3 regions of the Geodermatophilus sp. DSM 44513 genome follow, and region 3 is predicted to be linked to each of the others. Evidence: riboswitches for the same ligand, from Rfam matches in the RefSeq annotation. Region 3 holds a riboswitch; each other region holds the start of a gene.

Region 1 (9,946 bases), 2.0 Mb from region 3:
ACGGCAATCTCGTCTCCCCCCAAGCGCGCCACGGTGTCCTCCGGGCGAAGCGCGTCGGTGAGCCGCCCGCCGAACGCGCAGAGGACCTGGTCGCCGACCTCGTGACCGAGGCGGTCGTTGATCTGCTTAAACCGGTCGACGTCGAGGTACATGACCGCCACCGGGCCGGGATGCCGTTCCAGCCGGGTGAGGGCGTGCTGGAGGCGTTCGAAGAACAGCGTCCGGTTGGCCAGCCCGGTGAGCGGGTCGTGGAGCACTTCCCGGCGTAGTCGCTCCGCCTCCTTGGCGTGCGTGACGTCGCGGAACACCGAGAGACCGCCGACCACCTCGCCGTCCTCGTCGAGAATGGGTGAGTAGGCGGCGGTGAACCAGCCCTGCACCCCGGTTTCGGGAACGTCGAAGTGGCGCTCCGGGGTGCTGACGTGCTTGCCGTCGAGCGCGTCCCGAAAGAACCGGTCATCTCCGGTGCCGACGATGGAGGGAAACCGCTCGAAGGCCACCTGGCCGAGGACCTCGGAGGCCGGAACGCCGGTCACCTTCTCCATCGCCGGATTCCACAAGGTGTACCGGAACTCTGCGTCGAAGGCGTGAATGCAGTCCGACGTGCTCCGGACGAGAAGCTGGGAGAAGTGCCGCTCGCGGTTAAGTGCCTGCTGCGCCTCCCGCTCTGCCTCGGCAAGGCGGATGCGTTCCACGGCGAGGTCGAGCAGGCTCGCCATGGACCGCACCCAGTTGAGTTCCTCCTGCCCGAAGAACGGCGTGTAGGGGCTGACCCATAGGGACAACCGCCCGGAGCGGAGGGGAAAGTCGATACGGTGCGGCGACGTGGTCTCGCCGGGAGCGTCGCCGCTCCCCCCGGAGTGGAACATCTCGGGCATCCGCAGGTCGCCGTAGGTGGCGAGCACGCCCTGCTCGTCGTCGATCAAGGCAGCGCCGCGGCCGCCCACCACCCGCACCAGATGAGGCAGGAGACCGCCGGCAATATCCTCGCGCCTGGTAGCCGCCACCAGGCTCTCCACAGCCTTGTTGAGGTCCGCTTCGTCGGGTTGACGCCAGGACGCCAACAGCAGACGCGGGGGATTCAGCCCCGCCCAGAACGAGACAGTGCTGGCCAGGGCCAGGCTCTGCACGACCAGCCCCGGCCACTGGCTGGAGACGTCCCGGCTGGAGCCGGCGGTCAGGAGCGCGAAACTGAGTCCGACCGACGCGTACGCGAGCAGGCGCATGCGCCGGCGCACCACGTTCGGCTGCCCCTGACCCGAGGACCAGAGTCGCACCGCGACCAGCAGGGACAGCCCCGTCCACACGAGGAGGACCGCGCCGATGTACCACGGCGACCACGCCGGTACCGGCTCGCCCGCCTCCGAGATGGGCGGCAGGATCAGCGTGGCGGCGACGAGGGCGACCGTGGCCGCCGCGGCCAGCCTCTCCACCAGTCTGGACACCCCGGTGAAGGCGACCGCGAACCGGTGCAGGCAATACGGGAAGGCAACCAGGGCGGCGACGCTGACCTTTTGTGCCCACTGGACCGCGTCCCCGCCCGTATCGGGGAGCAGAACCCCGGCGGTGGTGGCGCCTGCGAGCAGCGCAAAGCTCACCGCCGCCCACTTCGCCGGGGCATCGCGCCGCCGACGCCACAGCACCAACGACGTCGCCGCCAGACCCACGAACAGGATCGTCGTCAGGATCCGCAACAGGCCGGTCAACGGCTCCATGTCACTCCCCGTCGGGGTGTCCGGGACCGCTGCCTGTGGATTCGTGTCGGCAGAGTCGTCCCGCCGGCCATACCCCTCGCCGCGGTCGCTGCCGCCTGAGGAGCGGACGGTGTCTTCGGTGGCGATGTGCGGACCGTCGCTTGACGAAGGTCTTCGTCCCAATCTGACGTCGCGCCACAGAGCTCAGCATGGTGAGAGCACCACAACCCCGATCGGTCGAGATTGTGGTCTGCGTCACGCGACGTCATGTGAACTCCGGGTGCAGACTGTTCCCGCTCGGTAACTGGTCGGGTGCAGAATGTAACCTCCACCCGCTCCCCCGGGTACCCCCAGCGGATGAGATCCCGATGTGCCGACACGGAACCCCCTGGCCCCACGTGACCAGCGACACGGGTGAGTTGGCGGCTGCCGTCAGCGCCCATCCCGAGCAGGGCTTGAACCTGCTCTGCAACGGCGTGATCCTCTTCGATGACGACAGGGAACTCCTCCCCGACGGCAGGGCCGTCCGGCACCACCACACCTGGCTCAGGCCGGAGCTAGCCAGTCGCTGAGCACCGCCTGCGCCCGCCGCGGGCCGACCCGTCTCAGCTCTGTCCAGGCACGACATCCGGCGTGTCCGGCCCGGCTCGAGGAGAGCGCAAAGCAGGCCCCCTGGCAAGTGACTGCGGGGCACCTGGACATGGGCCGAGGCCTGGGATCCGCGGGGGGACCACTCGTTGTGGCCTGACCCGCCACTCTCATCCTCCCTTGAGTGCGAACAACCGTCCTGTCCACGTGCAGGGGCAGATCGCCGAACCTTGCCGCTAGTTAGACGCAGCAGCGGCTTTCGAACTGCGTCATGCGCCGATGCCGTTGAAGACCTCGATGTGGCCGAGACCGTGGTGGCATTCAGGCTCTCCCGCAATGTCGGCAGGTTCGTCCGCTTCACGCCCATGAGTCACTCTGGTGGTGCTCGTCGACGTGAGGATCCTCGAGCCGAGATGACTGTCGTGCCGTCGACAGCTCAGGCCTATTGCGAATCGCCACTGTCCCTGAAGAACACACCAGGAGTGCCAGTGAACCTCTATCCCCCTGGCCCTGCGGTACCCGGGGAGTAGACGCCTCGCTAGGCTGCAAGGGCGATGTGCGGGAGCTCGGAACAACCGGGCTGAGAGGGCGGCTGATGTGCCGCCGACCGCTGGAACCTGACCGGGTAATGCCGGCGTAGGGAGCGAGCATGAGCCCGTCGGGCGCCGTCGGTGCCACCACGTCGTCGGGGGATGCCCCGATCACACTGTCGCAGCCGCCGCCGCGGATGCTGGGCCTCGGGGAGACGGTGGGGTTGTGGGGCAGCCTGGGGATCAGCCTGCTGCTGCCGGTGGCGGCCACGTACGTGGTTCTCGCCGACCGCCCGCTGTCGGTGACGATCGGCGCGATCGTCACCGGTGCGGTGATCGGCTCGGTGCTGCTGGGCCTGGGCGCGGCGGCCGGCGCCCGGGAGGGCGTGCCGGCGATGGTGCTGATGCGGGGGCTGCTGGGCCGGCGGACCTCCTGGCTGCCGACCGCCCTCAATGTGGTGCAGTGCGTGGGCTGGGCGGCGTTCGAGGTGTGGATCATCGCCGAGGCCGCCTCGCGGGCGCTGGGTGCGCCGCGCTGGCCGTTCGTGCTGGTCGCGGGCGCACTCGCGACGCTGATGGCGCTGCGCCCGCTGGGGGCGGTGCGGGTGCTGGCGCGCTACGCGGTGTGGGCGGCGCTGGCCGCGATCGTCTACCTGTTCGCCGAGGTGCTTTCCCGGCCGCTGCCGCCGGTCACCGAGGGCGGAGCCGGATCGTTCTGGACCGCGGCCGACATCGTGATCGCTCTGCCGGTCTCGTGGTTTCCGCTGGCGGCGGACTACACCCGGCACGTCCGGCGCGGGCGGGCGGCGTTCGCCGGTGTCGCTGTCGGCTACGGGATGGCCACCGTGGCCCTGTTCACCCTGGGTGTGCTGGCCCTGGTCGCCTACGGCCGGGGCGGTCTGGACGTCGTAGACGCGCTGCTGGCCGTGCCGCTGGGACTGCTGGCCGTGCTGGTGCTGCTGGTGGTCGAGGTCGACGAGGCCTTCGCCAACGTCTACTCCACTGCGGTCTCGGCGCAGAACATCGTGGGTCGCCTCGATCGCCGGGTGCTGGCCGCAGGCGTCGGGCTGGTGGCCACCGGGCTCGCACTCGCGGTGGACCTGGTCGCCTACGAGCCGTTCCTATTCCTGATCGGCGCAGTGTTCGTCCCGCTCGTCGGGGTGTTCGTCGTCGCCTACTGGCTGCTGCCGCGCGGCGGCTGGGACGTATCGGACACCGCCCCGGCGCGCCCGGGGCCGCTGCTGGCGTGGGCGGCCGGCTTCGTCGCCTACCAACTCACCCTGCCGACCTTCTTCACCGGGCCGGGCGCCGGCTGGACGGCGTGGTGGGCCGCCCGCCAGGCCGACCTGGGCATCGATCCGGCCAACGGCTGGTCGGCGTCGCTGGTCAGCCTCGCGGTGGCCGCCGTCCTCACCGCGCTGCTCTGCCTGCTCGGCGGGCTGTTCGCCCGCCGCCGGCGGCCCCGGTCCACGCTCGCCCGATCGGAGGCCGTCCGATGACCGGCCGCCGGGTGCTCGCCGCCGGCCGGACCAACGCACCGATTCCGGTCGACCCGGACCGGGGCGCCGAGGTTCGCCGGCGGATCAGCGGACTACACGTGCTGACCGACGCCCGCGAGGGCAGAGACGCCCTGGCTGTCGTTTCCGCGGCGGTGGCGGCCGGCGCGCGGATCGTGCAGGTCCGGGTGAAGTTCTGCCCGGACCGGGCGCTGTACGACTTCGCCGCCCGGGTCGTGGAGGTCTGCCGCCGACGGGGAGCGACATGCCTGGTCAACGACCGGGTCGACATCGCTTTGGCCGTCGGCGCAGCCGGCACCCACCTGGGGGCCGGGGACCTGCCGGTGGCCGCGGCGCGATCGGTCGCCGGGCCGGCCCATCTGCTGGGTGGCACGGCGCGCACCGCCGCGGCCGCCACCGAGCTGGTGGCGGCCGGCGCGGACTACCTCGGGGTGGGCCCGGCCTTCTCCACCGCAACCAAGCCGGGGCTGCCGGACCCGCTGGGTGTCGACGGCGTCGCGGCGGTCGCGGAAGCGGTCGCCGTTCCGGTGATCGCCATCGGCGGCATCACCGCCGACCGGATCCCCGCGCTGCTGACAGCCGGGGCCGCCGGGGTGGCCGTGGTCTCCGCGGTGTCCGACGCGCCGGATCCAGGATTGGCCACCCGGGCGCTGCTGGCCGCGCTCGGGGGCGCGCCGCAGAGCCGACCACCACGCCCGGAACCAGGCCCGGCCGAGCGCGGCCGGCGGTCGGGGCCCCGATGAGCGAAATTGTGGTCGCCGGCGGTGGCCTGATCGGGCTGGCCGTGGCCTGGCGGTGCGCGCAGCGCGGGCTGCCAGTGACCGTGATCGACGAGGCGCCGGGCAGCGGCGCCTCCTACGCAGCGGCCGGGATGCTGGCGCCGGTGAGCGAGGTCACCTACGGCGAGGAGGCGCTGCTGGCGCTGTGCCAGGCCTCGCTGCAACGGTTTCCCGCATTCGTAACTGACGTGCAGGCGGCCAGCGGAATCGACGTCGGGCTGCGCACGGCCGGCACCGTGGTCGTCGGTTTCGACACCGATGACATGCGGGCACTGCAGGACCTGCACGCCTACCAGGACGAGCTCGGGCTGGCCGTCGAGCGGCTCACCCCTCGCCAGGTGCGCCGCCGCGAGCCCTCGCTGACCCCCCGGCTGCGCGGGGGCCTGGCCGTGGCCGGTGACCACTCGGTGGACGGGCGGTCGCTGCACGCGGCACTGCTGGCCGCGGCGCAGGCGGCCGGCGTGCGGATCCGGCGCGCCCGGATCGCCGCACTGGGCGTCACCGGCGGCCGGGTCACCGGCCTGCAGCTGGCCGACGGAGCCGAGGTGCGCGGCGACACCGTCGTGGCGGCGCTGGGCGCGCGCACCGGCGCGCTGCCCGGCATGCCTGCGGTGGGCGTGCGCCCGGTCAAGGGACAGATCCTGCGGTTGCGCGGCGCCGCCGGCCTGCTCGCGGGGACTGTCCGGGCGCTGGTCCGCGGCCGGCAGGTGTACCTGGTGCCCTACGCCGAGGACCGGCTCGTCGTCGGCGCCACGGTCGAGGACCGGGGCTTCGACGCCACCGTCACCGTCGGCGCCGTGCATGACCTGCTGCGCGACGCGATCGAGGTCGTACCGGCGGTCAGCGAACTGGAGCTGGTGGAGGTGCTGGCCCGGTGGCGGCCGGGCACGTCGGACAACGCCCCGCTGCTCGGACCGACCGAACTCCCCGGGCTGGTGCTGGCCACCGGCCACTACCGCAACGGCGTGCTGCTCACCCCGGTCACCGCCGAGGTGATCACCGACCTGCTGATCTCCGGCCGACTTCCCCAGCTCGCCGTGCCCTTCACCCCACACCGAGCCAGCCTGCGGCCCCCTGACCGCACCCCGGCCGCGCAGGCCTCCGGAGGTGACCACAGTTGCAGCTGACCGTCAACGGCACGCCCACCGAACTGGCCGAGGGCACCACCGTGGCCCAGCTGCTGGCCCGACACGCCCAGCAGCGCCGCGTCGCCGTCGCGGTGAACCGCACCGTGGTGCCGCGCAGCGCGTGGGCCCACACCGTGCTCGCCGCCGGCGACGACGTCGAGATCCTCACCGCAGTGGCAGGAGGGTGACCAGCAGATGACCGAACTCACGGCACCGACCACCCCGGACCTGCGGTCGGCGACAGCGGGTCCGGAGAACACCGACCCGCTGTTGGTGGCCGGCGCGACGTTCACCTCCCGGCTGCTGCTAGGCACGGGGGGTGCGCCCAGCCTGGAGGTGCTCGAGCGCGCGGTTCGCGCCTCCGGCACCGAGCTGGTCACGGTGGCCCTGCGCCGGATGGAGGCCGTGCCCGGCGGCGCACTGCTGCAGGTGCTCGACCGGTGCGGCGTGCGGCTGCTGCCCAACACCGCCGGCTGCCAGACCGCGCGCGAGGCGGTGCTCACCGCGCAGCTGGCCCGTGAAGCGTTCGAGACCCCGTGGGTGAAGCTCGAGGTGATCGGGGACGAGACCACCCTGCTGCCCGACCCGGTCGAGCTCCTGGACGCCGCCGAGCAGCTGGTCGCCGACGGGTTCACGGTGCTGGCCTACACCAACGACGACCCCATCCTGGGCCGCCGTCTGGGCGACGCGGGCTGCGCCGCGGTCATGCCGCTGGGCTCGCCGATCGGCAGCGGCCTGGGCATCCGCAACCCGCACAACATCGCCCTGCTGCGCGAGGCGGTCGAGGTGCCGGTCGTGCTCGACGCCGGCATCGGCACCGCCTCCGACGCGACACTGGCGATGGAGCTGGGCTGCGACGCGGTCCTGCTGACCTCCGCCGTCACCCGGGCCCGCGATCCCGAACAGATGGCCCTGGCCATGCGCCACGCCGTCGAAGCCGGCCGGCTGGCCCGCCGGGCCGGCCGCATCCCGCGCCGCTGGCACGCCCAGGCCTCCACCCCGATGGACGGGCTGCCCGAGCTGTGAGGCTGCCCCCACTGCTGGTGCTCACCGACCGGACTCAGTGCTCCGGGTCGCTGGTCGACACGATCGCCGCCGCCGTCGACAGCGGCGCCCGAGCCATTGTGCTCCGCGAGAAGGACCTGCCCGACGACGACCGCGACCGCCTGGCCGAGCAGCTGCGCCCGCTGCTCGCCCCGGTCGACGGCGTGCTGATCCGCGCCGGCGCCACGGGCAGCGCCGGCGCCGAGGCCGTCCACCTCGCCGCGGCCGACTCCTTGCCGCGTCCGCGGCCGGCGCTGGTCGGGCGCTCCTGCCATTGCCGCCACGAACTGCGACGAGCACACCGGGAGGGCTGCGACTACGTGATGATCTCCCCGGTCTTCCCCACCGACTCCAAGCCCGGATACGGACCGGCGCTGGGACCGGCCGGGCTCGCCTCGCTGATCACCGGGGCGCCACCGGCCTACGCACTCGGCGGCATCCGGCCGGCCGACGTTCCCGACTGCCTGGCCGCCGGGGCGCACGGCATCGCCGTCATGGGGCCGATCATGCGCAGCCCGACGACCGTCTCGGCCTACCTCGCCGCCCTGCAGGACGCGGCCGCATGACCCCACCGGTGGCGCTCACCATCGCCGGCTCGGACTCCAGCGGCGGCGCCGGCATCCAGGCCGACCTGAAGACCTTCGCCGCACTCGGCGTCTACGGCACCTCGGCCATCACCGCACTCACCGCCCAGAACACCCGCGGCGTCCGCGGTATCCACCCCGTACCGGCGGAGTTCGTCCTCGCCCAGGTGGACGCGGTGCTCGACGACCTCCCCGTGGCGGCGGTGAAGACCGGGATGCTGGCCACGGCCGAGAACGTGCAGTCCGTCGCCGACCTCGCCGCGGCCGGCCGACTCCCCCGGCTCGTGGTCGACCCCGTCATGGTGGCCTCCAGTGGGGACCGGCTGCTCGAACCGCAGGCCGAGCAGCTGTACCGGACAGCCCTGTTTCCGCACGCGGCCGTGGTCACCCCCAACCTGCGCGAGGCGGAGGTGCTGCTCGACGTCCCCATCCGCACGTTGGCCGAGCAACAGGAGGCGGCCCGTGCCCTTGGCGCCCTGGGCCCGTCCGCCGTCGTGGTCAAGGGCGGCCACCCGGTCACCGACGAGGCCGAGGAGGCGGTCGACGTCGTCTGGGACGGCGAAGCGGTCTACGAGCTCCGCGGGGCGAGGATCGACACGCCGAACAACCACGGCACCGGTTGCACCTTTGCCTCAGCTACCGCCGCGGCGCTGGCGACCGGCACGACGGTCCGTGATGCCCTCACGACCGCCAAGGACTTCGTCACGCGTGCCATCGTCGGCGGCGCCGCCTGGCGGCTCGGGCATGGACACGGACCGCTCGACCACTTCATGTCGACGTCGCGCCGATCCCGCTGAGCACCGCGCCGGCTTCGAGAAGCGACACGAGCAGAGCGCTCGACCGGGAGTTCGGCAGTTCGGAGACGGCGCCAGGCACGCGTCCTGAACGGCTGACCTCAGCCCGAGGTCGGCGACGCCGGTGGCAGCCCGAACAACGGCCGGTCGTCCGATCGAGTGCCGATGGGGTGGCGGGTCACCGGCCGCCGGTGGGGTGCGGCAGGCCCCCGGTCGCAGCAACCGGGCCTGCCGGCGCCGCGTTCCCGGAGTGGGCCGCTTCCATGCTCTCGCGGGCGGCGGCGACGACCGCCTCGTCGATCAGGCCGAACTCCTCGTACAGGACGGTGTAGGCGGCGCTGGCCCCGTAGTGGGTGAGACCGACGATGCGGCCGGCGTCGCCGACGAACTCCCGCCAGCCCATCGGCACGCCGGCCTCCACGCTCACCCGTGCCCGGACCGACGGCGGCAGCACCTCGTCCTTGTAGGCCTGGTCCTGGTCGGCGAACCACTCCACGCACGGCACCGAGACCACCCGGGTCGGGACGCCCTCGGACTCCAGCCGCTCGCGGGCGGCCACCGCGATCTGCACCTCCGAGCCGGTGCCCAGCAGGATCACCTCCGGGCTGCCATTCGAGGCGTCGGCCAGGACGTACGCGCCGCGGGCCACGCCCTCGGCCGAGGCGAACTGCGACCGGTCGAACACCGGCAGGTTCTGCCGCGACAGCAGCAGACCGGCCGGGCGGTCGTTGTGCTCCAGGATCGTCCGCCACGCGACGGCGACCTCGTTGGCGTCGGCCGGGCGGACGACGTCCAGGCCCGGGATGGCGCGCAGCGCCGCGAAGTGCTCGATCGGCTGGTGGGTCGGCCCGTCCTCGCCGAGCCCGATGGAGTCGTGCGTCCAGACGTAGGTGACCGGCAGCTGCATGAGCGCGGCCAGCCGGACGGCGCCGCGCATGTAGTCGGAGAACGTCAGGAACGTGCCGCCGTAGACGCGGGTGCCGCCGTGCAGCGCGATGCCGTTCATGATCGCGCCCATCGCGTGCTCGCGGACCCCGAAGTGCAGCGTGCGGCCGTACGGGCCGCCGGACCACATCTTCGTCTGCCGGTCCGCCGGCAGGAACGACGGTTCGCCCTTGACGGCGGTGTTGTTGCTCTCCGCCAGGTCGGCCGATCCGCCCCAGAGCTCCGGCAGCGCCGGGTAGAGGGCGGCGAGCACCTCGCCGGAGGCCTTGCGGGTGGCGACGCCCTTCGGGTCGGCGTCCCAGCTCGGCAGCTTCTCCGCCCAGCCCTCGGGCAGCGACCGGGTG
Region 2 (9,946 bases), 2.2 Mb from region 3:
CGAGGGCTTGTCGCGCTGCTCCACCGCGGCGAAGAAGGCGTCGAGGTCCAGGTGCAGGATGCCCGCCTCCCGCCGCACGCCCCACCTCCCCGCCCGTCGTCGCACTCCATGGTCGCCCGTCCTCCGCACGGGTGAGAGCGGACGCCCCGGAGCCGGATCTCGTTGATCACCGGCGCCCCCGCCTGCCAGTGTCGGGCGGACACCGACCGGAGAGGGGCAGCGTGGAGGTGCTCTTCCTCGTCCTCGGGGCGTTCGGCGTCGGCGTCCTGCTGCTGGCCCTGGTCGTCGGCGAGGTCGGTGACCTCGGTGACGCCGACGGTCCGTTCTCCGTCCCGGCGCTGGCCGCGCTGGCCGGCGGGGTGGGCTTCGGCGGTGCGGCCGCCGCCTCCGTGCTGCCCGAGGAGCTGCCGGACGCCGGACGCGCCGCGCTGGCGCTGGCGGCCGGGCTGGTGCTCGCCGTCCCGCTGGCGTGGGCCACGGTCCGGCTCTCCCGCGGGCTGCGCGACATGCCGACGGCCCCCACGCTCACCCGCTCCGACCTGGTCGGCACCCAGGGCGTCGTCGTGTCCGCCGTCCCCGCGCCGGGCTACGGCGAGGTCCGGCTGGTGCTCGCCGGCCAGCAGCTGAAGTTCGCGGCGAGCAGCGACACCCCGTTGCCCGCCGGCACCCCCGTGTACGTCGTCGAGGCGCTCAGCGACACCGCCGTCCACGTCGTCTCGACCGCACCCGACCCCGGAGGCACCATCCAGTGGACCTGACCCTGCTCATCGCGCTGGGCGGCCTCGCCGTCCTGGTGCTCGTGCTCGTGCTGTTCGTGCTGTCCCGGATCAAGGTGGCCGGGCCCAACCAGGCGTTCATCGTCACCGGCCGGCAGGGCCGGGAGGTCACCAGCGCGGCGGGGATCACCTCGCGGGACGCCTCCGGGCAGAAGGTCGTCATGGGCGCCAGCGTGTTCGTGCTGCCGGTGGTGCAGAAGCTGCACACCCTGGACCTGTCCAGCCGGCGCATCCCGGTGGGCATCCGCGGCGCGGTGTCCAAGCAAGGCGTCAAGTGCGACCTGGAGGGCGTGGCCATCGTAAAGGTCGGCGGCACCGAGGACTCCGTGCGCGCCGCCGCGCAGCGCTTCCTCAACCAGCAGGAGGGCATCGACACCTTCACCTCGGAGGTGCTCGCCGGGGCGCTGCGGTCGATCGTGGGCCGGCTGACCATCGAGGAGATCATCCGCGACCGCGCCGCCTTCGCCTCCGCCGTCGCCGAGGAGGCGGAGTCCTCGCTCACCGGGCAGGGGCTGGTGCTGGACACCTTCCAGCTGCAGGACATCCAGGCCGAGGGCAGCTACCTGGCCGACCTGGGCCGCCCGGAGGCCGCCCGGGTGCTCAAGGAGGCGTCGATCGCCGAAGCGCGCGCCCGGCAGGCCGCCGAGCAGGAGCAGCTGCTCGCCGACGAGGCGATCGCGGTGGCCAAGCGGCAGCTGGCGCTGCGGCAGGCCGAGATCACCGCGGAGACCGACGCGGCCACGGCCCGCGCGGCGGCGGCCGGCCCGCTGGCGCAGGCCGCGCAGGACCAGGCCATCCTCGCCGAGCAGGAGAAGGTCGCCGTCCGGACGGCGTCGCTCACCGAGCGGCAGCTGGACACCCAGGTGCGCCGGCCCGCCGACGCCCAGCGGTACAAGGTCGAGCAGGAGGCCGAGGCGCGCAAGAACGCCGCCATCCTGACCGCCGAGGCGCAGCGGCAGGCGACGATCGCCGGTGCGCAGGCCGCCGCCGAGCAGGCCCGGCTGTCCGGTGAGGGCGAGCGGGCGCGGCGGTCGGCGCTGGCCGAGGCCGAGGCGGTCGAGGGCGCCAAGCGCGGCGAGGCCGAGAAGCTGCGCCGGCAGGCGGTCGCGGACGCCGTCGAGCGCGAGGGCACCGCCGAGGCCGCGGCGATCCTCGCCCGTGGTCAGGCCGAGGCCGAGGCGCTGGACGCCCGCTCGGAGGCCTTCGCCAAGTACGGCGAGGCCGCGGTCCTGGAGATGCTGGTCAAGGTGCTGCCGGAGGTCGTGCAGGCCGCGGCCGCCCCGCTGGCGGGCGTGGACAAGATGACCGTCATCTCCGCCGACGGCGCCGGCGCGCTGGGTCGCTCGGTCGCGGCCAACGTCGCCCAGGGGCTGCAGCTGTCCGGCGACCTCACCGGCGTGGACGTCGCCGCCCTGCTGCGCCGCTTCGCCGCGGACGGCGGTGGTGCCACCCGCGTGCCGATCACGACCGACGGGGACGCCCCGCCCCGCCCGTGATCATCGGCATCCGGCGGCTCGACACGCCGGTGTAGGCCCACCACTCGCCGATGATCACGGTGGGTGGCGGTGGGCTCACCGCTCCCAGACGCCGGCGAAGTGGTGCACGGGACCGTGCCCGGAGCCGACGCCCAGGGTGCCGCCCGCCTGCAGCGCCCGCTGCAGGTAGTCCCGCGCCGGGTCGACCAGCCGGGTCCAGTCGTCGGTGCGGTGGCGGGCGGCCAGCGCGGCGAGCGCGGAGGACAGCGTGCACCCGGTGCCGTGCGTCGAGGTGGTGTGCACCCTGGGCCGCCGGGTGACCGTCACGCCGTCGGCGGTGGCCAGCACGTCGACGCTGTCCTCGCCGCCCAGGTGGCCGCCTTTGAGCAGCACCGCCCGCGGGCCGAGCGCCAGCAGCGCGGTGGCCTGGCCGGGCAGCTGGTCGACGTCGGTCGCCGGGTCGACGCCGAGCAGGACGGCGGCCTCGGGCACGTTCGGCGTCACCAGGTCGGCATGGGGCAGCAGCTCGGCGCGGACGGCGTCGACGGCGGTGTCGTCGATGAGCCGGTCGCCGCTGGTCGCCACCATCACCGGGTCGCACACCACCGGCCCGCCCGGGCGGGCGGCCAGCGCCTCCGCGACCGCGTGGACCACGTCGGCGGTGCCGAGCATGCCGAGCTTGGTGGCGTGCACCCCGACGTCGGCGAACAGCGTGGCCAGCTGCTCGGCGACGAAGGCGGCGGGGACGGCGTGCACGCCGGTGACGCCGCGGGTGTTCTGCGCCGTGAGCGCGGTGAGCACCGCGGTGCCGTAGACGCCCAGCGCGCTGAAGGTCTTCAGGTCGGCCTGGATGCCGGCGCCGCCGCTGGGGTCGCTCCCCGCCACGGTCAGCGCCACCGCGACCCCGCTCACCGGGCCGCCCCGATCGACTCGTCCAGCCGGCGGGCCGCCCGCTGCGGGTCCTCCGCCGTGCAGATCGCCGAGACGACGCACACGCCGTCCACCCCGGTGGCGGCCACCTCGCCGGCCCGGTCGGCGTCGATGCCGCCGATCGCGACGGTGGTGAACCCCGCGGCCCGGGCCTCGTCGGCCAGCGCGCGGACGCCGTCCGGGCCGAGCGCGGTGCCGGCGTCGGGCTTGGTCGGCGTCGACCACACCGGGCCGATGCCCACCAGGTCGACGGTGCCGGGCGGCAGGGCGCGGGCGACGTCGAGCTCGGCGACGGAGGAGACGCTGAACCCGAGCAGCCGGTCGGGACCGAGCAGGGCCCGCACCTCGGCGGGGGGCAGGTCGTCCTGGCCGAGGTGCACGCCGTCGGCCCCGGCGAGCAGCGCGACGTCGACCGCGTCGTTGACCCACAGCGCGACGTCGGGCCGGCCGGCCAGCGCGTCCTGCACCGCCCGGGTGAGCGCCAGCAGCTCGCGGCGGGCGGCGGTCTTGTCCCGGACCTGGACGGTGGTGACGCCACCGGCCACGGCCGCGCGGACGACGTCGGCCACCGGGCGGGGGCGGCACAGCGCGGTGTCGGTGACCAGGTAGAGGGTCGGGTCGAACGCCCTGCTCATCGGACGTCGGCCGCGGCCAGCGCGTCGCCGTCCACGGCGTCCAGCGCGTCGAGCCAGGCGGGGGTGAAGGTGCCGGGGCCGCCGGCCACCGCCGCGGCGCGCTCGGCGGCGACGGCGACGTGCGCGTGCGCGGCGACCGCCCCGGTGAGCGGGTCGCCGGTGGCGGCCACGTAGGCGGCGACCAGGGCGCCCAGCGCGCAGCCGGCACCGGTGGTGCGGGTGAGCAGCGCCGAGCCGCCGCCGACGCGGACCGTGCGCCGCCCGTCCGTGACCAGGTCGACCGCGCCGCTGACCGCGACCACCCCGCCGGTGCGGGCGGCGAGCTCGGCGGCGGCCTTCGCGGCGTCCTCGGCGCTGTCGGTGCTGTCCACGCCGCGGCCGCCGGCGCCCGCGCCGGCCAGCGCCATGACCTCCGAGGCGTTGCCGCGGACGACGGTCGGCCGCAGCCCCACCAGCTCGGCGGCCAGTCCGGTGCGGAACGCCAGCCCGCCGACCGCGACCGGGTCGAGCACCCACGGCGTGCCGGCCGTCCCGGCCGCGCGGGCGGCCAGCCGCATGGCCTCGGCGGTGCGGGCGGAGACGGTGCCCACGTTGACCAGCACCGCGGAGGCGACCGCGGCGAAGTCGCCGGCCTCCTCCGGGGCGTCCACCATCGCCGGCGCGGCGCCGACGGCCAGCAGGGCGTTGGCGGTGACGGTCTGCACGACGGTGTTGGTCAGGCAGTGCACCAGGGGGGTGCGGGTGCGCAGCGCCGCGGAGGCGGCCCGCAGGTCGAGGACCGGCATGCCGGTGACATCCCTTCGCCAGTGCGAACTGGAGCAGGTTCGACGGGTGTGCTCTCAGTCCCCGGGAGGGGACACCCCGTGCCGAGCCGAACGTAACACCGGCCGGTCGGCCCGGTAGCGTCCCGGCCCTGACCACGGGAGCCCGCGCCGAGCGGGCTGAGAGGGCGGCTGGGGCCGCCGACCGTCCGAACCTGTCCGGGTCGTGCCGGCGTAGGGAGGCCGTTGCGTGCGTGCTGTCCGTTTCTCCGGGGTGGGACACCCCCTGACCGTCGAGGACGTCGAGTCCCCTCGCCCCGGTCCGGGCGAGGTGCTGCTCGACGTCGCCGCGGCCGGGGTGTGCGGCACCGAGCTGCACTTCCTCGACGGCCTGCTCACCCCGGCCCGCACCCCGATCACCCTGGGCCACGAGGTCGCCGGGGTGGTGGCCGCGCTCGGCGAGGGGGTCGACGGCGTCGCGGTGGGTGACCGGGTCGCCGTCCACTACCTGCACGCCTGCCACCGGTGCCGCTGGTGCCGGGCCGGCGACGACCACCTGTGCGACGCGCCGCTGGGCTTCCTCGCGTTCGCCACCGACGGGGGGTTCGCCGAGCAGGTCGCCGTCCCGGCCTCGTCGGTGGTGCCCGTGCCGGCGGGGGTGGACCTGCCCACCGCGGCCACGCTGTGCTGCAGCGGGACGACGGCGTTGCACGCGGTGTCGGTCGCCGGCGTGCGGCCCGGGTCGGACGCCGTCGTGTACGGCGTCGGCGGGGTCGGGCTGGCGTTGGTGCAGGTGCTGCGGGAGGCCGGCGCGCGGGTGGTCGCGGTGGCCCGGTCGGCACGGCGGCTGGAGCTGGCCCGCGAGCTGGGCGCCGCGGTGACCGTGGACGCGTCGGCCGGGGACGTCGCCGGCGCCGTCCGGGAGGCCACCGGTGGCCGTGGGGCGGACGTCGTGTTCGAGCTGGTCGGCACCCGGGAGACCGGCGCCGCCGCGCTGGCCGCCCTGGGCAAGCGCGGCACGCTGGTCTACGTCGGCTACTCCGCCGAGCGGGTGGAGGTCGACCCGCTGGCGATGGTGGTGCCCGAGCAGCGGATCGTCACCTCCGTCGGCAACCGGCGCGCCGAGCTGGTCGAGGCCCTGGAGCTGGCCGCCCGCGGCCGGCTGGTCACCAGCGTGAGCACGCACCCGCTGGCCGACGCCCCGCGGGTGCTCGAGGACCTGCGCGCCGGCCGCGTCGTGGGCCGCGCGGTGCTCGTGCCCTGACCACCCGTCGCTCCGCCGTCCGCTCGTCCCGGTGGCGGCCCGCGCGGGTCAGCCGTCGGTGAGGGTGGCCGGTGGCAGCCAGTCGGCGTCCAGCAGCTCGGCGACCTCCCGCAGCGCGGAGGTGTCCGCGCCCGCGGTCGAGCCGCTGACCGCCAGCCGCTCCACCATCACCCGGGCCACCTGCTCCTCCACGGTGTCCGCGGCGAAGGCCACCCGCCACGGGGAGACCTGGCCGTCGCGGTGGGTGCGGCCGGTGACCTGGCGGGCCTGGATGCCGGAGAACCGCGGCTGGTGGAACAGTCCGACCCGCGGGGTGGTGGACGCCGTCGCCCCGCCGGGCAGCAGCTCGCCAGCGTGCAGGCTGATCGACGCCGTCACGGTGAACACGCACACCGGCGCCACCCCGGTCTGGAAGCGCAACCGCTCGGCCTCGACGTCGAAGCGGTCGCGCCCGTAGATCGACGCCACCGCGACGCCGGAGTCCTGCAGCGCCTCGCGGATGGGATCGGCGGCCGTCTCCACGAACTCCACCGACACCGCGACCTGGCGCTCGGCCTCCACCTGGGCCCGCACCCAGTCGACGGTGGCCTGCGCGCGGATCAGCCCGGCCTTCTGCCGGAACCGCAGCAGCGCCGCCCGCCCGCGCGCGGTCTGCCGGGCGCGGCGGGCCAGCTGCATCTCCGCCCGGAACTCCTGCCACTCCGACTCGTAGGCGGTCCGCTCGGCCGGGGTGAGTGCGACCGGCGTTCCGGTGACCGACACCGGACCCCACGGCGCCGGGCGGTGCAGCGTGGCGGGCGGGTCCCCGCCGGCCAGCCAGCCCTGCAGCCGGGCCAGGTCCGCGCGGCGGGCGTCGGCGTCCTCGGTCCACGCCCACCCGTACCGCCCACGTTCCACGTGGAACCCGTGCTCGGCGAGCCTCGCGGGCAGGTCCGCCCAGGCGCGCAGCGGGTCGCCGTGCCGCTGGGCGAACTGCGGCGCGAGGTAGGGCAGCTCCAGCGGCGTGTGCGCCGGGGTGGCGGTCGCGGCGACGACGAACGGCACGTCCCTCACCCGGCCGGCGCCGGAGACGGCCCGCCAGTGCTTCCACCGCTGGGTGGTCGTGTGCCGGACCATGTGCGCCTCGTCGGCGATGACGACGTCGAACCGCAGGCCGGCGACCTTGGCCAGCCGGTCCCAGGTGGTGACGCACCAGCGCAGGCCGCCGTCGCCGAAGCCGGCGATCGAGCGGGTCCAGTGCGGGACGGTGATCGCGGCCGGGCGGTCGGCGACGACCAGCACCCGGTCGCCGCCGCGGGCCTCGCAGACCTCACGGGCGGCCAGGACGGCGGTGCCGGTCTTGCCCACGCCGGGGTCGTCGCCGAGCAGGAAGACCCGGTGCCCGGCGGCGGCGGAGGCGACCACGGCCTCCGCGCCGGTGCACTGCTCCTCGCGCGGGACCAGCGGCCGGCCGGGCGGCACCGGGCGGGGGGTGTCGTTGAGCTCGTCCTCGAGGAACCGCTCGAGGGTGTACGGCGGCGGGTCGTAGGCGGCCAGCGCCGGGGGCAGCTCGCGGCCGACCCACACGTGCGCCTGCAGCTCCGCGTGCCACTGCGCGCCCGGCGCCGGGGCGCGGAAGGGCACGGCGAGCACCCACACCCGCTCCCCCGGCCGGGCGACCGGCCGCTCGGCGGCGGGCTGCGCGGTGCGGCGGGCGGGCGCCTTCCGGCGCGAGGTCGTGGTGGTGCCCGTGGAGCGGCTGGTGGTCCGGCGTCGCCGTCCGGGCACGGTCGCGGTGCTCCTCTCCTCCGGCGGTGGCCCGGGGAGCCGGGCCGCCGCAGGGATGGTGCGTCGGCCCGGCGCCGGTCCGGTGGCGCCCCGCCGGACCGTGAGCCGCGTGGCGTCGTGTCCGGCTGTGGTGCGATGACCCGGTGACCGACGCGGAGGAACGGCTGCACGCCCGGACGCTGGGGGACGCCGGGCCGCGGGTGGCGTTCGTGCACGGCCTGTTCGGCCAGGGCCGGAACTGGACGACGATCGCCAAGGGCCTGGCGGGCGACCACCGGGTCACCCTGCTGGACCTGCCCAACCACGGGCACTCGCCGTGGACCGACCGGGTCGACTACGTCGACATGGCCGAGCTGCTGGCCGTGGAGCTGCGTTCGTCCGGGGAGCCGGTCACCCTCGTCGGGCACTCGATGGGCGGCAAGGTGGCCATGCAGCTGGCGCTGCGGCACCCGGAGCTGCTGCGCGCGCTGGTCGTCGTCGACGTCGCCCCGGTGGAGTACCCGGTCTCCGGCGGTCGCACCGGCGACCCCGACGAGGAGGCCTCGCCGTTCGCCGCCTTCATCGCCGCGATGCGCGCCGTGGACCTCGACCGGCTGGAGACCCGCGAGGACGCCGACGCCGCGCTGCGGGACGCCGTCCCCAGCACGATGGTGCGCTCGTTCCTGCTGCAGTCCCTGGTGCGCGACGGGGTGGGCCCCGACGGCGGCTGGCGCTGGCGGCTGAACCTGGCGGTGCTCGAGCGCGACCTCGGTGAGCTGCGCGGCTTCCCCGAGCCGCCGCCGGGCGCCCGCTACGACGGGCCGGTGCTGTGGCTCGCCGGCGCCACCTCCCACTACGTGCTCCCGCAGGACCGCGCGCGCATGGAGGAGCTGTTCCCGAACACCCGGCTGGTGCGGGTGAAGGGCGCCGGCCACTGGGTGCACTCCGAGCAGCCCGAGGTCTTCCTGCAGTCGGTGCGGGCCTTCCTCGACCGCGTCGAGTCCTGAGCCGTGCGCCGGGCCGGGACGTCGCCGTCCCGGCCCGGCGCCGGTCGCTCAGGACCCGGTCAGGCCGCGGCCCGCTGCTCCTGCGGGTCCTCCTCGAGCAGGAACGCCTGCAGCCCGGGCAGGTCGTCGGTGTTGAGGTGGTCGACGTCGGCGGCCACCAGCTCGCCCCACAGCGCGTCGCGCTGCGGTCCGGGCAGGTCCGGCGTGGCCCAGAAGCGCACCCGGTACCCCTCGGCGTGCGCCTCGGCCACGATCTCCCGCAGCCGCGCCCGCTCGGCCTCCGGCATCGGGCCGATGCCCAGCCAGGTGAAGTGCCGGGTCCAGTTGTCGCTGACCAGCGGCACCAGCGTGGCCGGCAGCCCGGACCCGAGGTCGGCCAGCCGGCCGTCGTAGCCGGCGAAGCGGGTGCGCTGCGCGGCCATGGCCGGCAGGTCGCGGTTGCCGCTGATGACCGCGGTGACCGCCCGCTCCTTCTCCCGCCCGTCGGTCCAGCGGGTCATCAGCACCGCGTACTCCCGCAGCTGGGCGTCGATGGCCGCGTAGGTGGCCGCCGCCTCGCTCTTGACGTCGACGAGCAGCTGTAGGGAGCCGTCCCAGCCCGGGTACACCGAACCGCGGTTGGCCGCGACCCGCTCGGCCAGCGGCTGCAGGTACAGCGACTCCAGCGTCACGCCCGGAGAAGCGTCGACGAGGTCGTGGGCGACCCGCAGCTCGCCGTCCACCAGCCACACGTCGGCCTCCACGCTGGTGAAGCCGTGCTCCAGCGCGTCGAGCAGCGGGCGGTCGTGCTCGTAGTCGTTGTGCGCGTGCGCCCGCTCGAGCGGCTGGACGTCGGAGGTGGTGGGCGGGGCGGCGGCCGCCGGTCCCACGGCCGGCGCCAGGGTGGCCGCGACGACACCGAGGAGCAGGGTCAGCACCCTGCCGGGGAGGCTCACCGCCGGCCGCCGGGGACGGCGACGTCGACCCACACCATGCGGTGGTCGGAGCTGGGGAACCCGTTGGTGTACTGCGGGTCGTAGACGCCGGTCAGCCGGGACAGCGGGTCGGCCAGCGGCGGCCAGAACACCCCGGCGCCGGCCACCCGCAGGCCGCGCGAGGGCAGCGCGTAGTCCACCCGCAGGTTGCCCGGGCCGGTCTCGCCGTCGGAGAAGTCGGCGGTGTCGTACGCCGGGTCGCCCTCGTGCGCGAGGTTGGCCCCGCCCTGCAGCGCGGTCGCCTCGACGGCGCCCTCGCTGGCCGGCAGCGGGTCGTGGACGCGCGGGTGCTCGACGATCTGGTCGGCCGCGCCCGGCAGGCCGTTGCCGTCCTCGGCCGGGTCGGCGTTGAGGTCGCCCATGACGACGAAGCGCGCA
Region 3 (9,946 bases):
GTGCGCCGACGGCGGCCGACCGGCACCACCAGCGGCGTGCCGGTGACCGGGTCGTCGATGACGGTGGCCTGCAGGCCGAACACCTCGCGGACGACGTCGGCGGTGATGACCTCGCGCGGCGGGCCCTGCGCCGCGATCCGCCCCGCGGACATGGCCACGACGTGGGAGGCGTAGCGGCAGGCCTTGTTGAGGTCGTGCAGCACCATCACGATCGTGCGGCCCTGCGTCTCGTTGAGCTCGGCCAGCAGGTCCAGCAGCTCCACCTGGTGGGCCAGGTCGAGGTAGGTGGTCGGCTCGTCGAGGAGCAGGATCGGGGTGTCCTGGGCGAGCGCCATCGCCAGCCAGGCCCGCTGGCGCTGGCCGCCGGAGAGCTCGTCGACCGGGCGGTGCCGCAGGCCGGCGGTGTCGGTGAGGGCCAGCGCCTGTTCAACGGCCCACTCGTCCTCCGCCGTCCACTGCTGGAACCAGCGGTGGTGCGGGAACCGGCCGCGGCCGACCAGGTCCTCCACGGTCAGCCCGTCCGGGGCGCTGGCGCTCTGCGGCAACAGACCCAGCCGGACGGCGACCTGCCGGGTCGGCATCCGGGTGATCGCCTGCCCGTCCAGGTAGACCACCCCATGGCGCGGCTTGAGCAGCCGCGCCAGTGCCCGCAGCAGGGTGGACTTGCCGCAGGCGTTGGGCCCGCAGATGACGGTGACCTGTCCCTCGGGGATCGCCACCGACAGGTCGCGCACCACCGGGTCGCCGTCGTAGGCCAGCTGCAGGTGCTCGGCGCGCAGGTCGGTCATGACGCGGGCCCTTCCTCGCCGGTGGCGTCGAGGAGGGCCTGCAGGAGCAGCTCCGCCGCGACGTACGTGCCGCCGTTGTAGACCGGCTGGGGCAACTCGACCACCCGGCCGTCCCGGACGGCCGGGATGTTCGTCCACAGGGGGCCGGCCTGGAGCTCGGCGATGCTGCTCGGCCCGCCCTCGGCCTGGGTCGTGGTCACCAACAGGTCGCCGGTGGCCACCTCGAGCTGCTCGTTGCTGTACTCGATGACGCTCTCCTGGGCCTGCTCGGCGGGAGCGTCCCCGGTGTCGACGCGGTAGCCGGCCTCGGCCGCCACCGAGCCGCCGAAGCCGCCGAGCACGTCGAGGCGGAACTGCCCGGGCCCCGAGCCCCGGAGGAAGGTCACCACCGTCTCGCCGGCCGAGGCCGGCACCTGCTCGAGCAGCCGCGTGTAGCGCTCCCGGACCTCCCCGGCCCGCTCCTCGGCGCCGACCGCGGCGACGGTCTGGTCGAAGGCGTTCGCCCAGTCGGCGTTGGTCGGCCGGGACACGACCACGGTCGGGGCGATCTCGGTGAAGGTGGCGTACTGGTCCAGCGCGAACTCCTCGATGAGGATCAGGTCGGGGGCCAGCCCGGCCAACCGCTCGACGTCGGTCTCCTCGGCCCCGACCTCCTCGATCCGGGCGGGGTCGACGCCGGGGATGAGGCCGGCGTCGGCGTAGGGGGCCAGCCACTCCGCCACGTCGGTGGGACCGGCCAGCGGCTGCACCCCGACCGACGCGAGGTGGCCGGCCAGGACCTCGCTGGTCGTGGCCACCCGCTCGGGCGCGAGGGGCACCTCGGTGGACCCGCCGGCGTGCTCGACGGTGCGGGTCTGCCGGCCGGCGTCCGCGGTGTCCTGGGGATCGGCGGTGTCGGCGCCGCAGGCCGCGAGCGCGCAGCCGAGCACGGCCGCCACGGCGGCACGGGCGAGCGTCCGACGGGGGGGCTGCCTGGTGAGGGGTGGGGGGAGCACGGTGGGGCCTCTCAGCTGAGTCGGTTGCTGCGGTACAGCAGGAACAGGAAGTACGGGGCGCCGACGGCGGCGGTGACCAGCCCGGCCGGCAGGCTGACGGCGGCGAAGGCGTGCTGGGCGACCAGGTCGGAGGCGGCGAGCAGCAGCGCACCGACAGACGCGGAGAGCAGCAGCACCCCGCCGGTGAGCGGGCCGGCGAGCATGCGGGCGATGTGCGGGGCGATGAGGGCGACGAAGCCGATGGGCCCCGCGACCGCCACCGCGGTCGCCGCCAGGCCGGCTCCGACGGTGATCAGCGCCGCCCGGGCCGGCTCGGCGCGCACGCCGAGGCTGCGCGCGGTGTCGTCGCCCAGCTGCAGCGCGGTGAGGTGGCGGGTGAGCCAGAAGGCCGGGGGCAGCAGCACGCCCAGCCCGACCACCAGCACCGTGACGTCGCGCCAGTCGGCGCCGTAGAGGGTGCCGGTGGTCCACAGCACCGCCGGGGCGATCTCCTCGACCGGGTAGCGGACCAGGATCAGGGTGGTCAGGCTGCCCAGCACCGCGTTGACGCCGATGCCCACCAGCACCAGCCGGCTGCCGCTGATGCCCCGGCGCCAGGTGAAGGCGTACACGGCGAACGCGGTGACCAGCGCGCCGGCGAACGCCCCGGCCGGCAGCAGCAGCGCCGAGCCGGTGACCACGATCAGGTAGACGGCCACCAGCGAGGCGCCGGCGTTGACCCCGATGACGTCCGGGGCGACCAGCGGGTTGCGCACCAGCCCCTGGAACACCGCCCCGCTCGCGGCCAGCGCAGCGCCGGCCAGCAGCGCCGCCAGCACCCGCGGCAGGCGCAGCGTGCGGACGACGAAGTCGTGCGCCGGGTCGGCGGTGCCGACGCCGAACGTGCTGGCCAGCACGTCCGACAGCGGTACCGGGAACTCCCCCAGCGTCATCGTCCAGGCCGCCGCCGCCAGGGCCAGCGCGGCGACGACCGCGCCGAGGGCCGCGGTGCGCACGCTCAGCCGCGCCGACACCGGCACCCGCCGGCTGCGGACGGTCAGCCGGCGAGGTCCGGCGTCCGGCCGCGGCCGGGCGTGCTCGACGGGTGGGGTGGCCACGGGGCGGCGTCCGCTACAGGCCGGCCAGCTTGCGCCGGCGGGCGAGATGGATGCGGAACGGGGCGCCGACGATCGCGGTGACGATCCCGGCCTGCAGCTCCGCGGGGCGGGCCACGACGCGGCCGACGACGTCGGCGGCGATGAGCAGCACGGGGCCGAGCACGGCCGCGTAGGGCACCAGCCAGCGGTGGTCGGGTCCGACCAGCGCGCGGGCGACGTGCGGCACCGCCAGGCCGACGAAGCCGATCGGCCCGGCCGCGGCCACCGCGCCCCCGGCCAGCAGCACCACCAGGACGGCGCAACCGGCCCGCACCAGCGCCGTCCGCTGGCCCAGCGAGCGGGACACGTCCTCGCCCAGGGCGAGCGCGTTGAGCTGCCGGGTCAGCAGCAGCCCGACCACCGTACCGCCGACCAGGAACGGACTGACCTGCCAGAACACCCCCAGGTCGCGCCCCGCCAGCGACCCGGCCAGCCAGAACCGCACCTCGTCGAGGGTCCGCTCGTTGAAAACCAGCACCCCCGACGTCCAGGAGCCCAGCAGCGAGGTCACCACGACGCCGGCCAGCGCCAGCTTGACCGGGCTCGGGCCGGTCCGCCCCACCGAGCCGATGCCGTACACCAGCACCGTGGTGACCGCCGCCCCGGCGAAGGCGAACCACACGTACATCGACGGGCTCACCACGCCGAGCAGGAAGACCGCGGTCACGATGGCGAAGGCGGCGCCGGCGTTGACACCCAGGATGTCCGGCCCGGCCAGCGGGTTGCGGGTGACCGCCTGCATGACCGCGCCGGCCACCGCCAGCGCCGCCCCGACGCCGAGGCCGATCAGCGTGCGCGGCAGCCGCAGCGAGGTGACGATCAGGTGCTCGTTGGAGCCATCGAAATCGGTGAACGCCCGCCACACCGTCTGCGCGGACAGCTCCACCGAGCCGACCCGCAGGCTGAGCAGACACACGCCCAGCAGCAGCACCAGCAACAGCACCAGGCCCCCCGCACGGGAGCCCGCGCGGCAGAGGAGCCCGCGGCGGCGGTCCCCCCCGTCCGGGCGCACGGCCGCCGGGCGGGCGACGAGCACCGCCATCAGTGCCCGGACCGGGGGCGATCGCGGGACATCCAGCCTCGCATGAGGTGAGGCTTGCCTAACCTGTTGCGCCGTGTCAAATCCTCCCCGTCAGCGGCCGCAGCCAGGGGGGTCGACCGTCCGCGGGGACCGGTGCTGATCGCCAACCGCCGCGGAACCCTCCGGTCGTCCCCGACCGTCCTCGGGCCCACCCGCGACAAGAAGCGCGCCCGGAGCACCCGATCACGTGGCGTGTCCCCGGCCACGCGCGCTCCGGAGGCCATGGGTGGGCGCCGGGTGTGGTCGTCAGGCGACCAGCACGGCGCTGGGACGGTCGTGCCGTCGACCGGCGTGGAACCACTTCCCAGGTCGGCACCTAGCGTGGCGGCTGTGCCGGGCCGACACCTCCACGTCCCGCAGACGCCCTCCGCCTCGCCGACCGGGCCGCCGAGCAGCTCGAGGACGCCCTCGGGAGTGACCACGACGTCGCCATCGTGATGGGTTCGGGCTGGGCACCCGCTGCCGGGACCTTCGGCGAGGCGGCCTCCTCGGTGGCGATCGGCGACCTCGCCGGCTTCAGCGCTCCGACCGCGCTCGGGCACGGCGGACAGATCCGGTCGGTGCGGGTCGGTGAGCGCAAGGTGCTGCTCTTCCTGGGGCGTACGCACCTCTACGAGGGTCGCGGCGTGGAACCGGTCGTGCACGGAGTGCGGACGGCACCCACGGCCGGCGTACGCACCGTCGTGCTGACCAACGCCGCAGGCGGCTGCGTCCCGACCACCGGGTGGGACAGGTCGTCCTCATCGCCGACCACCTGGACCTGACCGCGCTGTACTCCCCGCGGCTGCGCGCCCTGGCCCGCGAGCTCGACCCGTCGCTGACCGAGGGCGTCTACGCCGCGCTGCCGGGACCGCACTTCGAGACCCCGAGATCCGCATGCTGCGCACGATGGGCGCCGACCTGGTCGGCATGTCCACCGCACTGGAGGCGATCGCGGCCCGCGCCGCCGGGCTGGAGGTGGTCGGCCTGTCGCTGGTCACCAACGCCGCAGCCGGTGTCACGGGCGAGCCGCTGGACGCCGGCGAGGTCGTCTCCGCCGGCAGAGCCGCGGCCAGCGGTCTCGGCAGCCTCCTCGTGCGGCTGCTGGAGCGGCTGCCCTGAGCGGCCGTGCCGTCGCCAAGGCCCTCCTGGGCCGTCGCGTCACGGGCTGCGGGTGCGGTCGTCGGACCGGTCTGCGCGGCTCGGGTGGCCGGCGTCGGCTCCGGCCGACCGCCCCGGCTGGCCGCGCTCATCGGGCGCCGCCCGTCGTCTGGGTCTCCCGGCGGAGCACGAGCACCCGGTGCTCAGCAGTCAGGGGAGGGCCAGGGTGTGCACGCCACCGCCCAGCTGGTCATCGACGCTGACAGCCGCCTGCTCGTCGGTGCGACGTTCGTCGGCCCTGGGGTCGGCGAGCTGCTGCACGCGGCCACCATCGCGATCGTCGGCCAGGTGCCCGTCGACACCCGCTGGCACGCGGTACCGGAGTTCCCGACCCTCAGCGAGGTTTGGCTGCGCCTGCTCGAGCAGGAGCGCGGCGTGTCCTGACCGACCGGGCCGGGCCGACCTCGGGCGTCGCGGACCCGCTGCAGAGCTGCCTCGGCTCGCCCGACCGGCGGCTCAGGTGGTGACCGCGACTTCCACGCCGTCCCCGTGGAAGGACCGGTGTCCCGCGATCGGCAGCGCCTCCGGCAGCGGCTCGCGGTAGCACCACACGACGTCGTCGTACCGGTGCCCGTCGACCACGACGTGCTCGTAGGTGGCCACGCCCTTGTACGCGCAGACCGTCGTCGTGGCACTCGGCTCCAGCACGCCGGGCCGGACGTCGGACCCCGGCACGTACCAGCGCACCGGCAGGCCGGTCTCGACCACGGCGAACGGGCTGCCGGTCTCGGCGACCACCTGCCCGCCCACGCGGACCACCACGTGCCGGGACGAGCGGCGGACGTCGACCCGGTGGAACGGGTCGCGCGGGTGGCCGATCTGCACGTCGTCCTCGACCAGCCAGGTGTCCAGGGCCTCGAAGGGGAAGGAGACCAGGCCGGCCAGCGGCGGGCAGCCCTCCACCGGGTCGGGGTAGGACCACGCCGCGTCGGCCACGCGCCGGCCGTCGACCGCCAGGTGCCAGTACACGGCCTCGCCCTTGAACGGGCAGGTGGTGCGGGTGTCGCTCGGCTCCAAGACGCCCGGTGCCACGTGAGCCTCTGGCAGGTACCAGCGTGGCAGCAGCCCCGTCTCGTGCAGCATCACCGCGCCGGTTGTGTCCACCACCGTCTCCCCGCCGAGGATGCCCCGGATGCGCTCCTGCACGGGGTGGAGGAACAGCGCGTGCGCGGGCGCGACCGACCACAGGTCGGCGTTCAGCTGCCCCGCCGACGGCCGCGCGAGCGGCCCGGTGCCTAGGGTCAGCGACACGGTCCCTCTCCTCTCCTGCTCGGGCGCCGGCTCACCGGACCCGGCTCAGCCGGCCGGTCGCGACGTCCAGGACGACGCCGCGCACGCCAGCCTCCCCCGGGACGAGGGGGCTGTCCAGGCTCCGCCGCCGTTGCCCGGGGGGTGCGGCCGGGCGACGGGACGGAGCCGGACCTGGCGGGCCCGCCGGCAGTCGGTCGGCGTCTAGCGACGACACGGCCAGACCCCATCCGGTGTCGTGGTGGCTGCCGGGCTCGGCACGCTGAACCACACCGGACTGACCGTCGAGGCGCTGCGCGCCCGCGGCCTGGAACCCGCCGGCCTGGTCGTCGGATCCTGGCCGGCCGAGCCGGGCATGGCCGAGCGCTGCAACCTCGCGGACCTGCCACGGGTGGGCGTCCCGCTGCTCGGGTCGGTCCCGGCCGGAGCCGGCCGGCTGCCCCCGGAGCACTTCCGCGCCGCCGCCGGCGGGTGGCTCCCCTCCCCCGCGTGGTGACCGCTGATCGGTCGCCCGCCGGCGCGGCAGGCGCCCTCCGCCCGGTGCGACCGCGCGGTGCCTGGGTAGTGTTAGTCCTGCAGACACGGGAGCTCGGGCGGACCGGGCTGAGAGGGCGGCTGGACGCGTCGCCGACCGCAGGAACCTGACCGGGTAATGCCGGCGGAGGGACTCGACGTGGTGGGCACCGCCCTGACCGCGGTGGCCGTGGCCGCCGTGCTGCTGTTGTTCGCCGGCGTGGGCCTCGGGGTCGGCCGCGACCGGGACCTGGAGGAGTTCGCCGTCGCCCGGGGCACCCAGGGCGGCGGCGCCCTCGGGCTGTCCTTCTTCGCCTCCGGCGTCGGCGCGTGGGTGTTGTTCGCGCCGCCGGAGGTGGGCGCCTCGGTGGGCCTGGCTGGAGTGGTGGGCTACGCGGTGGCCATCACCCTGCCCCTGCTGGCGCTGGTGCTGCTCGGCCGCCGCCTGCGGGCGCTGCTCCCCCGCGGGCACAACCTCGTGGAGTTCGTGCGGCTGCGCCTCGGACGCGTCATGCACGCGTACGTGCTGGGCATCTCCCTGGGGTACATGCTCGTCGCGCTGGCCGCGGAGTTGACCGCCATCGGGGCGGTGCTGGGGCGCCTGTCCGGCCTGGACCCGCGGGTGGGCGTGGTCGCCGTCGCCGCGGTCACCACGCTGTACACCGCCCACGGGGGACTGCGGGCCTCCATCCGCACCGACGCGTGGCAGGGCTGGCTGCTCCTGCTGCTGCTCGGCGTGGTCGGTATCGCCGTCGTCCGCGCGCTGCCGGACTCGGGGCCCCAGGACGCCGGGCGGCTGCTCGCCGTCGACGGCGCGGGGCTGGAGGGGGCGGCTACCCTGGTCGTCGCCGTCCTGGCCACCAGCCTGTTCCACAACGGTTACTGGCAGCGGGTGTGGTCCGCGCGCGACGAGCGGGCCCTGACCCGCGGGGCGCTGCTGGGTGCCGCGATGCGCGTCCTCGTGGTGCTGCCCGCGGGGGTGGTCGGCCTGCTGGCCGCGGCCTCGGCGGTGGACCTCGGCAACCCGCCGGTGCCCTTCTTCGCGCTGCTGGCCGGGGCCGAGCAGTGGGTGCTGGTCGTCGTCCTGGTCTTCACGGTGGCCCTGGTGACCTCCACCGTCGACACGCTGCAGGGCGGTCTCGCCGCGGCCGTGGTCACCGAGGCGCCGCGGTGGGGGCTGCGCGGCGCCCGGCTGCTCGTGGTGCTGCTCACCGTGGTGCCGGCACTCGTGGCCTTCCAGGGAATCTCGGTGCTCCGGCTGTTCCTGGTCGCCGACCTGCTGTGCGCGGCGACGATCGCGCCGGCCTTCCTCGGGCTGTGGCGCCGCACCACCCCGGCCGCCGCGGTCGCCGGAGCCGTGGCCGGCCTCCTCGGCGCCCTGGCGCACGGTCTGGTCGCCGGCGGGTCCCTCGCCGCCGCGGTCGACGTCGCCACGTTCGCCGACGGCCTGTCGCTGCCGCCCTTCGCCGCGGCCCTGGCGGCGTCCACCGCGGTGACGGTGCTGGTCTCCCTCCTCGGCCGGCGCAGCACCGACCTGCGGGAACTCCCGCGCCGGGTCCGGCCGCTGGACGGGCCCGTGGACGAGCGGGTGGCCCGGTGAACGGCCGGTCCCCCACGGTCCCCGAGCTCGGTGAGCTGGACCGGCGGCTGCTCGCCTGGATCGAGGCGTCGGCGCAGACCCGGGACGACGGCGGCCCGACGCAGGCCCAGGAGGCGGAGTTCGACCGGCTCGCACTGGACCTGTTCGCCGACCAGTACGAGCGCAACCGCCCCTACCGGCGCTACTGCCGGGCGCGCGGCGCAGAGCCCGGGCAGGTGCGCGGCTGGCGGGAGATCCCGCCGGTGCCGCTGAGCGCCTTCCGGGAGCTGACGCTGTCGTGCGCACCACCGGAGCAGGCTGCGGCGGTGTTCACGACCAGCGGCAGCACCGACCCGGGCCGGCGGGGGCGCAACCACCACCCGCACCTGCACCTGTACGACGCCTCGCTGCGCACCGGCTTCCGGCAGTGGTTCCTGCCGGACCGGGCGCAGTTGCGGCTGCTGGTCCTCAACCCGCCGCCGGAGCAGCAGCCGCACTCCTCACTGGCGTACTTCCTGCAGCGACTGGTCGACTCCTTCGGTGCCGCCGGCAGCGGCACCTTCGTCGGCGCCGAGGGGCTGGACCTCGACGGGCTCCTCGCCGCCCTGGCGGCGGCCGAGCGCGACGGCGTCCCGGTGGGGCTGCTGGGGACCTCCTTCGCCTACGTGCACCTGCTCGACGCGCTGGAGGCGGCAGGCACCGCGTTCCGGCTGCCGCCCGGCAGCCGGGTGCTGGACACCGGCGGTTTCAAGGGCCGGTCCCGGGAGGTCCCGGCCGAGGCGCTGCGGACGGCACTCGGCCAGCGGCTGGGCGTCCCGGACGCGTGGTGCGTCAACTACTACGGGATGACCGAGATCAGCACCCAGTACTACGACACGTCCCTGCGGCGGGCGTGGCTCGGGCGGGACCCGGCACCACGGGTCAAGGCCGTGCCGCCGTGGGCCCGCGTGCAGGCGGTGGATGCCGGCACCGGCCGGCCGGTGCCGCCGGGGCAGCGCGGGTTGCTGGTGCACCACGACCTGGCCAACCGCGGTTCGGTCCTGGCCGTCCTGGCCGAGGACGTCGGTCACCTCGCGGAGGGCGGCCCGGCAGGCGGGTTCGTGCTGCTGGGCCGGGCGCAGGGCAGCGCGGCCCGGGGGTGCTCGCTCGCCCTGGACGAGCTGCTCGCGGCGAACGAGGGAGGCCGGTCGTGACCCTGCTGGACCCGCGGGCGCTCGAGGGGGCGGAGCCGGTCGAGGCGGTGGACGCCTGCTTCCTGCCGCAGCTGGACGACGCCGAGCTGGCCGCGCTGGAGTGGACGACGCGCCGCGTGGGCGACGTGCCGCTGCGCGGGCCGGTGGTGACGCCGGCGCTCGTCGAGGTGCTGTGCGAGCGGCTGCTGCGGGCCCAGGCCGAGGTGCTGGCCGACCGCCCGGTGATGGAAGTGCTGGAGACGGTGGGCCGCGTGGTGGCCCGCTGGTCCGACC

The links. Region 3 has a riboswitch for thiamine pyrophosphate ahead of RTG05_RS10245 (sodium:solute symporter family transporter). Riboswitches for the same ligand answer to the same signal wherever they lie in the genome.
Region 1: it holds a riboswitch for thiamine pyrophosphate, as region 3 does, so the genes downstream of both, RTG05_RS19850 (purine-cytosine permease family protein) here and RTG05_RS10245 (sodium:solute symporter family transporter) in region 3, are expected to answer to the same signal.
Region 2: it holds a riboswitch for thiamine pyrophosphate, as region 3 does, so the genes downstream of both, thiM (hydroxyethylthiazole kinase) here and RTG05_RS10245 (sodium:solute symporter family transporter) in region 3, are expected to answer to the same signal.

What each region holds. Positions count from the first base shown of each region.
Region 1 covers NZ_CP135963.1:4,097,074-4,107,019, forward strand. Annotated here, with positions in the region: gene RTG05_RS19840 (sensor domain-containing diguanylate cyclase) at 1-1,715, opposite strand, end outside; gene RTG05_RS19845 (DUF5999 family protein) at 2,063-2,266, shown strand; TPP riboswitch at 2,831-2,943, shown strand; gene RTG05_RS19850 (purine-cytosine permease family protein) at 2,932-4,311, shown strand; gene thiE (thiamine phosphate synthase) at 4,308-5,072, shown strand; gene thiO (glycine oxidase ThiO) at 5,069-6,235, shown strand; gene thiS (sulfur carrier protein ThiS) at 6,226-6,423, shown strand; gene RTG05_RS19870 (thiazole synthase) at 6,431-7,261, shown strand; gene RTG05_RS19875 (thiamine phosphate synthase) at 7,258-7,845, shown strand; gene thiD (bifunctional hydroxymethylpyrimidine kinase/phosphomethylpyrimidine kinase) at 7,842-8,660, shown strand; gene tkt (transketolase) at 8,836-9,946, opposite strand, start outside.
Region 2 covers NZ_CP135963.1:4,566,820-4,576,765, reverse strand. Annotated here, with positions in the region: gene RTG05_RS22040 (DNA polymerase IV) at 1-78, opposite strand, end outside; gene RTG05_RS22035 (NfeD family protein) at 222-758, shown strand; gene RTG05_RS22030 (flotillin family protein) at 749-2,272, shown strand; gene thiD (bifunctional hydroxymethylpyrimidine kinase/phosphomethylpyrimidine kinase) at 2,348-3,163, opposite strand; gene thiE (thiamine phosphate synthase) at 3,160-3,816, opposite strand; gene thiM (hydroxyethylthiazole kinase) at 3,813-4,601, opposite strand; TPP riboswitch at 4,595-4,690, opposite strand; TPP riboswitch at 4,731-4,825, shown strand; gene RTG05_RS22010 (alcohol dehydrogenase catalytic domain-containing protein) at 4,828-5,841, shown strand; gene RTG05_RS22005 (DEAD/DEAH box helicase) at 5,890-7,608, opposite strand; gene RTG05_RS22000 (alpha/beta fold hydrolase) at 7,752-8,594, shown strand; gene RTG05_RS21995 (phosphatidylinositol-specific phospholipase C/glycerophosphodiester phosphodiesterase family protein) at 8,654-9,511, opposite strand; gene RTG05_RS21990 (endonuclease/exonuclease/phosphatase family protein) at 9,526-9,946, opposite strand, start outside.
Region 3 covers NZ_CP135963.1:2,109,339-2,119,284, reverse strand. Annotated here, with positions in the region: gene RTG05_RS10290 (ABC transporter ATP-binding protein) at 1-788, opposite strand, end outside; gene RTG05_RS10285 (ABC transporter substrate-binding protein) at 785-1,726, opposite strand; gene RTG05_RS10280 (FecCD family ABC transporter permease) at 1,795-2,880, opposite strand; gene RTG05_RS10275 (FecCD family ABC transporter permease) at 2,894-3,961, opposite strand; gene RTG05_RS10270 (nucleoside phosphorylase-I family protein) at 4,435-4,764, shown strand; gene RTG05_RS10265 (phosphorylase family protein) at 4,889-5,101, shown strand; gene RTG05_RS10260 (oxidoreductase dimerization domain-containing protein) at 5,309-5,524, shown strand; gene RTG05_RS10255 (DUF427 domain-containing protein) at 5,597-6,391, opposite strand; gene RTG05_RS10250 (hypothetical protein) at 6,630-6,884, shown strand; TPP riboswitch at 6,960-7,072, shown strand; gene RTG05_RS10245 (sodium:solute symporter family transporter) at 7,062-8,501, shown strand; gene RTG05_RS10240 (LuxE/PaaK family acyltransferase) at 8,498-9,673, shown strand; gene RTG05_RS10235 (acyl-CoA reductase) at 9,670-9,946, shown strand, end outside.